Regions from separate parts of the Proteus penneri genome, predicted to be linked through region 2. Evidence: predicted binding sites of a transcription regulator. Region 2 holds the regulator's gene; each other region holds the start of a gene.
What was found. Region 2 encodes PurR, which represses purine synthesis genes. Its sites were predicted from a motif close to CANGCAAACGTTTGCNTG; they were not measured.
Positions count from the first base shown of each region.

Region 1: a site for PurR is predicted at 1,626-1,643, ahead of cvpA (colicin V production protein). Genes of this name have one in related genera too.
Region 3: a site for PurR is predicted at 1,499-1,516, ahead of purE (5-(carboxyamino)imidazole ribonucleotide mutase). Genes of this name have one in related genera too.
Region 4: a site for PurR is predicted at 1,545-1,562, ahead of purL (phosphoribosylformylglycinamidine synthase). Genes of this name have one in related genera too.

Region 1 covers NZ_CP059690.1:2,055,783-2,058,988, reverse strand. Annotated here, with positions in the region: gene folC (bifunctional tetrahydrofolate synthase/dihydrofolate synthase) at 1-873, shown strand, start outside; gene dedD (cell division protein DedD) at 863-1,513, shown strand; gene cvpA (colicin V production protein) at 1,699-2,190, shown strand; gene purF (amidophosphoribosyltransferase) at 2,221-3,206, shown strand, end outside.
Region 2 covers NZ_CP059690.1:1,265,016-1,268,221, forward strand. Annotated here, with positions in the region: gene punR (DNA-binding transcriptional activator PunR) at 1-892, shown strand, start outside; gene purR (HTH-type transcriptional repressor PurR) at 919-1,944, opposite strand; gene cydH (cytochrome bd-I oxidase subunit CydH) at 2,212-2,295, shown strand; gene sodB (superoxide dismutase [Fe]) at 2,431-3,009, opposite strand.
Region 3 covers NZ_CP059690.1:2,496,119-2,499,324, forward strand. Annotated here, with positions in the region: gene ppiB (peptidylprolyl isomerase B) at 227-721, shown strand; gene lpxH (UDP-2,3-diacylglucosamine diphosphatase) at 734-1,456, shown strand; gene purE (5-(carboxyamino)imidazole ribonucleotide mutase) at 1,591-2,112, shown strand; gene purK (5-(carboxyamino)imidazole ribonucleotide synthase) at 2,109-3,176, shown strand.
Region 4 covers NZ_CP059690.1:2,161,439-2,164,644, reverse strand. Annotated here, with positions in the region: gene mltF (membrane-bound lytic murein transglycosylase MltF) at 1-1,379, opposite strand, end outside; gene purL (phosphoribosylformylglycinamidine synthase) at 1,644-3,206, shown strand, end outside.

The sequences.
Region 1 (3,206 bases), 790 kb from region 2:
GTGGTTATTCTTGAGGTAGGATTAGGTGGCCGATTAGATGCAACGAATATCGTTGATGCAGATATTGCGGCTATCACTAGTATTGCACTCGATCATACGGATTGGTTAGGTGCAGATAGAGAACATATTGGTCACGAGAAAGCCGGTATTTTCCGTGCTAATCACTACGCTGTTGTGGGTGAACCGGATATGCCTCATTCCATAGCCCAAGTTGCCAATGAAAAACACGCTAAGCTTTTCCGTCGAGGAACGGATTGGTCTTTTGCTATTGAAGGTGAGCACTGGCATTGGCGTTGTGTTGACTGTGAATTTGATGCGTTACCAATCCCTAATATTCCGCTAGCCAATGCGGCGACAGCGATGGGAGTTATTCGTTGCTTGCTCAGATCTGATGACAAAGTCAGCCAAGCAATAACAGAACAAAGTATTGTCGAAGGCATGTCCCGTGCACAATTACCGGGGCGTTTTCAGGTAATTTCGCAACATCCTCTGGTTATCTTTGATGTGGCTCATAATCCTCATGCTGCAGGATATTTAGCGGAAAAATTATCACAATTACCACAAAAATCTGATACTCAGGTGCGTATTGTTGTTGGTATGCTGGGTGATAAAGATATTGCAGGAACATTAGCGTGCTTAACACCATTAGCTGATCATTGGTATGTCGCTCCACTTAATGAGTTTCGTGGTGCTTCTGCTGAGGTGTTAGCTCAGCATCTTGATAAGCCAATGGTATTCGATAGTGTTGAAAATGCATGGCAACAAGCAATCTCTGATGCTGCTCCTAATGATATTGTTGTGGTTTGTGGCTCATTTCATACAGTCGCACATATAATGGAACTTTTGGAAAAGGAGAGTGTGGGTGGCAAGTAAATTTCAAAATCGCTTAGTCGGTGCCGTTGTATTGGTGGCAGTGGGAGTTATTTTTTTACCTGCTCTACTCGACGGCGATAAGAAATATAACGAAGACCAGTTCGCCTCTATTCCTTTAGTACCTAAACCAGGCGATGAGCAAGAAATAGAATCTATCGCCCCGATAGAGCAAACCTCTGTGCCTTCTACTCCATCAGAAGGTGCATCTGAAGGTATGCTTTCTGAAGCAGTGACTGGCGTTGAGCAACCTACCGTTACAACACCTGAATCACCCGCTGTTGTACCTGTTACACCAGTAGAACCACCACAACAACCAACGCCTACACCAGAGCCTCCAACTGTGGTGACTCCACCAGTACAACCACCAACACCGCCAGTGCAAGAAACTAAGCCACCGAAAGGCGAAGCTTGGGTTGTTCAATTAGGTGCGTTGAAAAATGCGGCGAAGGTAGAAGAAATTATTGCGAAAATGCATTTCTCAGGTTATCCAGTATATACCATACCCGCCCGCCCAGTTGCAGGACAAGTGACTCGAATTTACATTGGCCCTAGTGCATCTAAGTCAGAATTACAGGCTATTTTGCCTCATTTAAAAGAGCTTACGGGTTTACAAGGTGAGGTAAGGGCATATAAGCCTTAATTTTTTCTAAACGAGTCATCAGATGAGTAATGTAACAAAGCGTTAACTTATTGCGGCGATTATGATTTTTCATATCGCCGTAAATTATTTTGAAATTAGCGAAAATTAGCATTACGCAAACGTTTTCGTTTTCTGTTAGAATGCTTCCGTATTAATGCGGAGCATCATTATTGGATAAAGAATTTATGGTCTGGATAGATTACGCCATCATTGCCATTATTGGTTTTTCCGCATTAGTCAGCCTGATCCGTGGCTTTGTTCGTGAAGCATTGTCACTCATCACCTGGGGTTGTGGTTTCTTTGTTGCTAGTCAGTTTTATCCTTATCTTGCCGTCTATTTTACCCGGTTTGAAGATGAGCTGGTTCGTAACGGGATTGCAATAGTCACGTTATTTATTGCGACACTGATTGTCGGTGCTGTTGTGAATTATGTGATTAGCTCTCTTGTTCAACGCACAGGGTTATCAGGTACAGATCGTGTATTGGGGGTCTGTTTCGGGGCTTTAAGAGGCGTGCTGATAGTTTCAGCATTACTTTTTGTTTTAGGCGCGTTTACGCCTATGGCAGATAGCGCTGATTGGCAACGTTCTGAGCTTATTCCTCAATTCAACCATATTATTAGGTGGTTCTTTGACTACCTACAAAATGCGTCAAGTTTCGTGTCGGAGAGAATATAACCTCTCCGTCTGGCTGATGAGGATCTATTCATGTGCGGTATTGTCGGTATCGCTGGAGCTAATCCAGTAAACCAATCAATTTATGATGCGTTAACGGTGTTACAACACCGAGGTCAAGATGCAGCAGGCATTGCAACGATAGACGGTAACAATGGTTTCCGTCTTCGCAAAGCAAACGGACTGGTTAAAGATGTGTTCGAAACCCGTCATATGTTGCGTTTAAAAGGTACTATCGGGATAGGGCATGTCCGTTACCCAACAGCGGGTAGTTCTAGTGCATCAGAAGCGCAGCCTTTTTATGTGAATTCCCCTTTTGGTATTACGTTGGCGCATAATGGTAATTTAACCAATGCGCATTTATTACGTCGCCAATTATTTGAAACAGCGCGTCGCCATATCAATACCACCTCTGATTCTGAAATCCTGCTCAATGTATTGGCATATGAATTAGACCGTTTTGACCATTTCCCGCTTGAGCCTGATAATATTTTTGCAGCCGTTGCGGCAATGCATAAAAAACTCCGCGGTGCTTATGCTTGTGTTGCTTTGATTATCGGCCATGGTTTACTGGCTTTTCGTGATCCCTTTGGTATCCGTCCTTTAGTATTGGGTAAACGCACCTTAGAAGATGGTCGCCATGAATATATGGTCGCATCTGAAAGTGTTGCGCTTGATACTTTAGGTTTTGAATTCTTGCGTGATGTTGCACCGGGTGAGGCGATTTATATCACAGAGCAAGGGCAACTCTTTACTCGCCAATGTGCCGAAAATCCGCAATTAATTCCTTGTTTATTTGAGTATGTTTATTTTGCTCGTCCTGATTCGTTTATCGATAAAATTTCAGTTTATAATGCACGTTTACGTATGGGGCAGAAATTAGGCGCTAAAATTGCCAAAGAGTGGGATGATTTACACATTGATGTTGTGATCCCCATTCCTGAAACATCTTGCGATATAGCCTTAGAAATTGCGCATATTCTCAACAAACCTTATCGCCAAGGTTTTGTCAAGAATCG
Region 2 (3,206 bases):
ATACTCTTTAGAAGTTGTTGATGCAGTTGCAAGAACAGGAAGTTTTAGCTCAGCTGCGCAAGAATTGCACAGAGTGCCATCCGCCGTTAGTTACACTGTTCGGCAATTAGAAGAATGGCTTGCTGTTCCTCTGTTTGAGCGCCGTCACCGTGATGTAGAACTAACCGATGCAGGTAAAATTTTCATCAAAGAAGCACGATCTGTTATCAAAAAAATGAATGACACCCGACATCTATGTCAACAGGTTTCCAATGGGTGGCGTGGTCAATTTAGTATAGCAGTTGATGGCATTGTTAAACCCGAAAGAACACAACAACTTATTCTCGATTTTTATCGTCATTTTCCTGATATTGAGTTGTATGTCTACCCAGAAGTGTTTAATGGGGTATGGGACTCCTTAGTTAATGGTCGTGTTGATTTAGCCATTGGTGCAACAAGAGCGTCACCAATTGGTGAACGTTATAGTTTCAGGGATATGGGTTTTATGCCTTGGCGCTGTGTTTGTCATGTTGATCACCCATTAGCTAAAGCGGAACATCCACTAACGGATGATGAAATGCGACCTTATCCTAGCCTATGTTTAGAGGATACATCACGTAGTTTACCAAAGCGTGACACTTGGGCGTTAAATAACCAACGTAGAATGGTTGTACCAACGTGGGATATGGGGCTTGAATGTTTGTTGGCAGGATTATGTGTAGGAATGGTGCCTTGGCATCGTGCTGAGCCATTGATAGTCCAAGGAAAGTTAGTTACTTTGCAACTGGCACAGCCATTGCCAGACAGCCCATGCTGTCTGACGTGGGTCGATAAAAGTGAATCGCCTGCTTTGACATGGTTGTTAGATTATCTTGGAGATAGCCAAACCTTAAATGAGGAATGGCTTCGCTAGAAATCAGATAGCTGGATAAATAAGAATTAACGGCGGTAGTCGATAAAAGGACCGTCGGCAACTGAACGGCGCTCAACTAATCGCGGATGAACTTCGATTGTTTGGGCGTCTTCGCGTTTATTAACGATGCGATCAAGCAACATTGATAATGCCATTTGGCCTAAACGCTCTTTTGGCTGATGAACGGTTGTTAGCGCAGGTGTAAAATAACGTGCATTACGAATATTGTCGTAGCCCACAATAGAAATATCTAAAGGAACACGCAGGCCAAGTTCATCCGCAGCGCAAATTGCGCCCATTGCCATGACATCACCACCACAAAAAACTGCAGTAGGGCGCTGTTTTTGGTTTAGCATTTGATACATCGCTTTATAACCAGATTCAGGTTCAAAGTCACCTTGTACAATCCACTCATCTTTTACTGTGATTTTGGCTTCTTCCATAGCTTTTAGAAAGCCCTGTAGACGACCACCACCAGTGTTGCGCTCTAATGGTCCAGGAATAATACCGATATCGCGATGACCACGCTCAATAAGGTAACGACCTGCGATATAGCCGCCATGGAAAGCGTTATCGATAATGGTATCAGTAAAGTCACCACGCGCTTTTCCCCAATCCATGACAACCATGGGAATATTACGATAGCCTTCTAAAAGAGTCAGAAGGTGATCAGGATATTCAGAACACATGACTAATAATCCATCAACACGTTTTTGTGCCAGCATGGCTAAATACGCTTTTTGCTTATCAAGATTGTTATGTGAGTTACATAAAACCAGTGTATAGCCTTTGCTATAACAACTATTTTCAACTGCTTCAATCACCTCAGCGAAGTAAGGAGCTTCACTGGACGTGGCTAACAGGCCAATAGATTTGGTGTGATTGACTTTCAAACTACGCGCAACGGCACTTGGCGAATAATTTAATTCTTTTATAGCGGCCCAAACTGTTGCTCGTGTGTTCTCAGCAACAAAACGGGTTTTGTTGATCACATGAGAAACAGTCGTGGTTGATACGCCTGCGCGTTTTGCCACGTCTTTTATTGTTGCCATGGTGTGGAAAACTCCTGACCTTCATTGGTCTCTTTTATCTAATTTTATGGTTTAACTGCCAGTATAGTCATACATAGGGCAAACACTGGCAATAATTTAGCGATTAGCTGTGAATTTTGTATGATCTAGCTCAAAAGTGAAAGTATTAATCAATGTTATAAATTGTGCACTAGTCGCTATTTTAACAAATTCTGATATGTGATAATAATTAACCATGACAAGGTTATGGTTAATAATGTGTATTATAATCATTTTGAGGGAGAATAGATGGATACGGATCTGAAATTTGGTTTGAGTACAGCAGTAGCAGCGCTGGTTATGATTGTTATTTTTTCTACTCTGCTTTTCTAATCATGTTTTAATAAGTACTCGATTAATTTAAGTAATAGATTATCGAATACTGAATATAACAAAGGGCTCAAGGCCCTTTGTTATTATGTCATCAAAAATGAATCTCAATCATTCACCTTTGATTATCAATCTAAATTAAGCAAGGTTAGCTTCAACAAATGACCAGTTAACCAATGCCCAGAACTCTTCTAAATATTTAACACGTGCATTGCGGTAGTCGATATAGTAAGCATGTTCCCATACGTCTACAGTTAATAGTGGTTTATCTGCACCTGAAACTGGCGTTGCCGCATTAGAGGTGTTAACAATTGCAACTGAACCGTCAGCTTTTTTAACTAACCAAGTCCAACCTGAACCGAAGTTTTTTGCTGCGGCATCATTAAATTGCTTTTTGAATTCTTCAAAAGAGCCAAATGCCTTGTTGATAGCATCAGCAATTTTACCTGTTGGTGCACCACCTGCATTTGGTGCTAAGCAGTTCCAGTAGAAAGTGTGATTCCATACTTGTGCCGCGTTATTGAAAATACCACCATCGGTAGACTTGATGATTTCTTCTAAAGATTTGCTTTCTAAATCAGTACCTTTAACTAGGTTATTTAAATTAGTTACATAGGTTTGGTGGTGTTTGCCGTAGTGATATTCTAAAGTTTCTTTAGAGATATGTGGCTCAAGAGCATCTAACGCATAAGGTAATTTTGGTAATTCGAAAGACATTGCGTACTCCTTTAAACTATCTATTTCGGGTTTTGTGCCTGAAATCATTCCATCAAAACCATTTGAATCGATAGAATGAGGCAAATGAATCACTAATTTGTTACTATTTTGCTAATTATTTTAACAAAAATTCATTGAAATAACAGCTAAATATCTTTTATCTATAGTTATAAGCCATATAGATTAGTTATACTCAT
Region 3 (3,206 bases), 1.2 Mb from region 2:
CGCTTATTTTCACTGCTCAATCGCCGCTAGTGAATAATCAATCTTCTATTATTTGACTAAATTTTAGCGAAACGTGTTTTTTCCTTTTATTACTGATTTATTTAGCAAGAAAAAACAGCGTAAGAAAAAGATGCATACTGACTAAATTAGGCAACTGTGATATAAAAACGGGACTGTTGTTTATGCCCAAATCTGGGTAAAGCTAAAATTATATTAGGATCTGAATATGGTTACTTTTCATACCAATTACGGCGATATCGTGATTAATACATTTGCAGACAAAGCACCTGCAACCGTAGAAAATTTTTTAGACTACTGTAAAGAAGGATTCTACGATAACACTATTTTCCACCGTGTCATCAATGGTTTTATGATCCAAGGTGGTGGTTTTGAACCAGGTATGAACCAAAAAGCAACCAAAGCACCTGTAAGAAACGAAGCAAATAATGGCCTAGCAAACAACCGCGGCACATTAGCAATGGCTCGTACGAACGATCCACACTCTGCTACTGCTCAATTTTTTATCAACGTTGCAGACAACGATTTCTTAAACTTCCGTGCTGAAAACGCAAATGGTTGGGGATATTGTGTCTTTGCTGAAGTTGTTGAAGGCATGGACGTTGTTGATAAAATTAAAGCAGTTTCCACAGGTCGTAGCGGTTTCCACCAAGATGTTCCTCGTGAAGATATCGTCATTAAAAGTGTAACGGTTAGCGAATAAGCCTCACTCTTTATGTGTACGCTTTTTATTGCAGACCTGCACTTAAGTGAACATGAACCGGCAATCACTGCCGGTTTTCTTCGCTTTTTAAAAGAACAAGCCATTCATGCAAAAGCACTTTATATCTTAGGTGATTTTTTTGATTTTTGGATAGGTGACGATGATCCTAATCCTTTACATCAACAAATTGCTCAAGCTCTGATGACGTTAAAAAATGCAGGAGTGCCTTGCTATTTTATTCATGGAAATCGTGATTTTTTAATTGGCTCTCGTTTTGCCAAAGAAAGCGGTATCACCTTACTTCCACAAGAAAAAGTGCTCGAAATTGAGAAAAATCGCATCTTAATTTTGCATGGTGATACACTTTGTACAGATGATGAAGCGTATCAACGTTACCGTAAAAAAGTACATAATAAATTTATTCAGCGCTTATTCTTACTATTGCCTCTATTTATTCGACTACGTATTGCTGACAAAATGCGCTCGCGTAGCCAACACGAAAATCAGTACAAATCAGATGCCATTATGGATGTTAACCCTCAGGCAGTGATTGATACTTTTAAACATTTCAATACAGAATGGATGATCCACGGTCATACACATCGTCCAGCAATTCATACTGTCAACATTGATGATAAAATACATTATCGTGGTGTATTAGGTGCTTGGCATACTGAAGGCTCTATGTTTAAAGTGACTGCGGATAAAATAGAACTTATTCATTTTCCCTTCTAAATTGCTTTGCTTATTTTCTGCATAAAAAGGCTATTTTTTCTTTACGCAAACGTTTTCCTTGATGTGTTAGCATGATACTATCATCCTCAGTTTATTAGGCTATATCCGTTTATGCTTACAGGAGCAGTTAAGTAATGTCTTCTCAAGTTGGTCTAAATACCTCTTCCGCTCGTATCGCCATTGTAATGGGCTCTAAAAGTGACTGGACAACCATGTCTCATGCCGCTGATGTACTAGACGCACTACAGCTTCCTTATCATGTTGAGATTGTTTCTGCGCATCGAACCCCTGATAAGCTATTTAGCTTTGCAGAACAGGCAAAAAATAATGGCTTTGACGTCATTATTGCAGGTGCTGGCGGCGCAGCCCATTTACCCGGTATGCTCGCAGCAAAAACACTTGTTCCTGTATTAGGTGTTCCAGTTCAAAGTGCAGCATTAAGTGGTGTTGATAGCCTTTACTCTATTGTACAAATGCCGAAAGGTATTCCCGTGGGAACATTAGCGATTGGTAAAGCAGGTGCTGCCAATGCGGCTTTATTAGCAGCTCAAATTTTAGCATTACACTCTCCTACTATTTTTGAAGCACTAACAGCATGGCGCACAGCACAAACTGACGATGTATTAAATAACCCTGATCCAAGGGAGACACTATGAAGCCTGTTTGTGTTCTGGGAAATGGTCAATTAGGGCGAATGCTAAAACAAGCAGGAGAACCTTTAGGCATTGCGGTTTATCCAGTAGGATTAGATGCAGAGCCCGAAGCCGTTCCCTATCAAAAAAGCATAATCACAGCTGAAATTGAGCGCTGGCCTGAAACTTCACTCACTAAAGAGTTAGAACGTCATACTAACTTTGTAAACCGTGATATTTTTCCATTGCTTGCCGATAGATTACCTCAAAAACAGTTACTCGATGAACTGGGCTTAGCAACGGCTCCTTGGCAACCATTAACAGCACCAACACAATGGCCTGATATTTTCGCTCAACTGGGTGATTTTATTATTGTAAAGCGCCGTGTTGGTGGTTATGACGGCCGTGGTCAATGGCGTATTCATCCCGGTGAAGAGCAACAATTACCCGCTGAAATTTATGGTGAATGCATTGTTGAGCAAGGTATTCCCTTTTCTGGTGAAGTGTCCTTAGTTGGAGCCAGAGATAGAAACGGTCATTGTGTATTTTATCCTTTAACACATAATCTTCATCAAGATGGCATTTTGCGTATGAGTGTTGCATTACCAACACCTGCATCAGAACTGCAACAATCAGCAGAAAAAATGCTGACCGCCATCCTTAATAAGCTCAATTATATCGGTGTCATGGCGATGGAGTGCTTTATCGTTGGTAATAAATTACTTATCAACGAATTAGCGCCTCGTGTTCATAACAGTGGCCATTGGACACAAAATGGCGCCTCAATTAGCCAGTTTGAGTTACACCTACGTGCAATTTTAGATTTACCGATGCCAAAACCTGAGGTTTGCCAACCCGCAGTAATGGTTAATTTGATCGGAACTGATGTCAATCCTCAATGGCTTTCATTGCCATTAGTGCATTTACATTGGTATGAAAAAGAAGTTCGCCCTGTGCGCAAAGTGGGGCACCTCAATCTTGTTCATCGCGATAATTACCCACTGAAAGAGACACTCAAATCATTAAGCTCAATGCTTGATGATGCCTATCAGTTCCCTATCAAATGGGCTTTAGAAAAATTAAGCTAGCAGTCCGACTCATAAAGTTAGAGAATAATA
Region 4 (3,206 bases), 900 kb from region 2:
TTGCTCTCTTTGGCTTGAAGGTAACCAACAAGGCTGAGTTGATATCGTCGAATGTTTTCAACATAGCGATAAGCCTCATGCCCTCTGGCATAGCCATAAGGGAGATTTTCATAATATTTCTTTTGGCTAAGTAGAGGTAATCTTGATTTTACATCTAGCCAACTGTCAGGATCGGCATTTTGTTGCTCAGTAAGTCTTCTGGCATCAAGCATATGGCCAAATCCTATATTATATGCTGCTAATGCAAACCAAATTCTTTCATCTTCAGGGATAGAATCTGGTAAACGCGAAAGGAGATGCTTAAGATATTGCGCTCCACCTCGAACACTCTCTTCAGGATCAAGCCTATCAGTAACGCCCATACTTGATGCCGTGGGACGAGTTAACATCATTAATCCTCTCACTCCAGTTGGTGATGTAGCATGAGGGTCCCAATGTGATTCTTGCCATGCCATAGCTGCCAATAACCGCCAATCGAAAGTATCTGCATATTTTTCAAAAAGGGGCTGATAGTTTGGTAAAACAGAATCTATCGCCGTAATAAAAGAGATAGTATCGAAGTAATCAAACGAACCCACATGGCCAAAATACTTTTCTTCAAGTCTTGCTAATACATCTTCTTGAGATAATTGATTAAAGTAATCAAGCATCGCCGCATATAAGCTGTTATCTTCACTATCCGGCAAATACCATGTTAATGGTCGGCTTTCCGTGACTTCAAACCCTACGGCAACATTTGGATGAATGCGTTGTTGTACTGCAACACTGATTGAGTCTGCTAACACATAGGTTATTTTGCCTTCAGATAATGCTTCTAGCAGTTGTGAGGTCGTCTGATTATCTGATTCTTCCCATTCAAGCTCGGGATATTGCGTCTCTTTTAATGTTCGCAATAAACTTGCATGAGCAGAGCCAGCCGTGACAACAAGGCGCCCATCTAACGTATCAAAGCTACGTGGCCTTAATGTCCCTTTACGGTAAATGAGCTGTTGAGAAACTGAAAAGTAAGCAGGGCCACTGCGTGTCTTATCTAATCTCTCTTGATTATAAAGTAATCCGGCGGCGATAAAATCAGCTTTATTATTCTCCAGATCATCAAACATTTGGTTGATATTTGTCCGCATATTAACGACAAGTTTCACGCCTAAGTAGTCTGCAAAGCGTTTAACTAATTCATAATCGAAACCTACGGGGTCCTTTTTATCGTTCATCGTTATCAATGGTGAAGGTATCGTACTAATTCTTAACTCACCACGAGATAAAATCTTATTTATCTGCGCTTTTTGCCTATCTGGCCATGTAATATTCAATGCGATAATGGCCGCTGAAAAGAGCGCTATGATAACGATAACGAAATAGTTTATCCTTATATTATTCAATAGGTTGGTTCTCGTTAACGTTGTTTATTGTTGTGTGTAAAATCGTCATTTTAACATGGATAAATTTCCAGTAATCGAGCATTTTGCTTAACATATTGGCAAGACGCAACTTGATTACACCAATTAATCATTAAAACACTCTAAGTTAAATGCCGTTATTTTGTTCACGCAAACGGTTTCGTCTGGACGGTTATTCTATTATACTAGGCGAGTTTCCCCTGAATGATTGATCAGGCTAGCTGCTAAAAGAGAGAACTCAATACTATGGAAATCCTGCGTGGCTCCCCCGCTTTATCCGCGTTTCGTATTAATAAATTACTCACTCTATGTCAGGAAAATGCTCTTCCTGTACAAAGTATATACGCGGAATTTGTCCATTTCGCGAAAGTGGAAGGGCAGTTATCTGAAGATGACCAAATTAAATTACGTCAACTACTGCATTATGGGCCTTCATTAACAGAACATGAGCCTGTTGGGGAAATGCGAGTTGTTACGCCTCGCCCAGGAACAATTTCACCTTGGTCTTCTAAAGCGACAGATATTGCACATAATTGTGGTTTAGCCAAGGTTGTCCGAATTGAACGTGGTATCGCTTACTTTATTGAATGCGGTACGATGACAGACACTCAGTGGCAACAACTTTATGGTTTTATTCATGATCGAATGATGGAAACCATTTTCTTAAATTATCAAGATGTAAATGCACTTTTTGCCGAGCAAACGCCAGCACCACTAAAAACGATTGATGTTCTTGCAAGAGGCAAGGATGCACTGGTAAAAGCGAATATCGAAATGGGATTAGCGCTGGCAGATGATGAAGTTGATTACCTAGTCGATGCATTTAACCGCTTACAACGTAATCCAACTGATGTTGAGCTTTATATGTTTGCACAAGCCAACTCTGAACATTGTCGCCACAAAATATTTAATGCAGATTGGATAATTGATGGTAAAGCTCAAGATAAATCATTATTTAAAATGATTAAAAATACGTTTGAGCAAACGCCTGATTATGTCATGTCTGCTTATAAGGATAATGCTGCTGTAATGGAAGGCTCTGTGGCAGGGCGTTTTTATCCTGATGCTGAGAAAGGGCATTACCATTATCATCAAGAACCCGTACATATCTTGATGAAAGTGGAAACACATAACCACCCAACGGCGATTTCACCTTGGCCAGGGGCTGCAACAGGTTCTGGTGGTGAAATTCGAGATGAAGGTGCAACGGGGCGTGGTGCAAAACCTAAAGCGGGTCTAGTTGGATTTTCGGTTTCTAATTTACGTATTCCTGGATTTGAACAGCCTTGGGAAGAAGATTTTGGCAAACCAGAGCGAATTGTTAATGCATTAGATATTATGACCGAAGGCCCATTAGGTGGTGCAGCATTTAATAATGAGTTTGGTCGTCCGGCATTACTAGGCTATTTCAGAACTTATGAAGAACAAGTTAATAGTCACAATGGCGTTGAAATTCGCGGTTACCATAAACCAATCATGTTAGCAGGGGGAATTGGTAATATTCGTGAAGATCACGTACAAAAAGGTGAAATTACTGTTGGTGCTAAGTTGATTGTACTTGGTGGACCATCTATGAACATTGGCCTTGGTGGTGGTGCAGCTTCTTCTATGACATCAGGCCAATCTGATGCGGACTTAGATTTTGCTTCTGTTCAACGTGATAACCCAGAAATGGAACGTCGTTGTCAAGAAGTTATCGACCGTTGTTGGCAATTAGGTGACGATAACCCAATCTTATTTATTCATGACGTTGGTGCTGGTGGCCTTTCGAATGCAATGCCTGAATTAGTCAATGATGGGGGTCGTGGT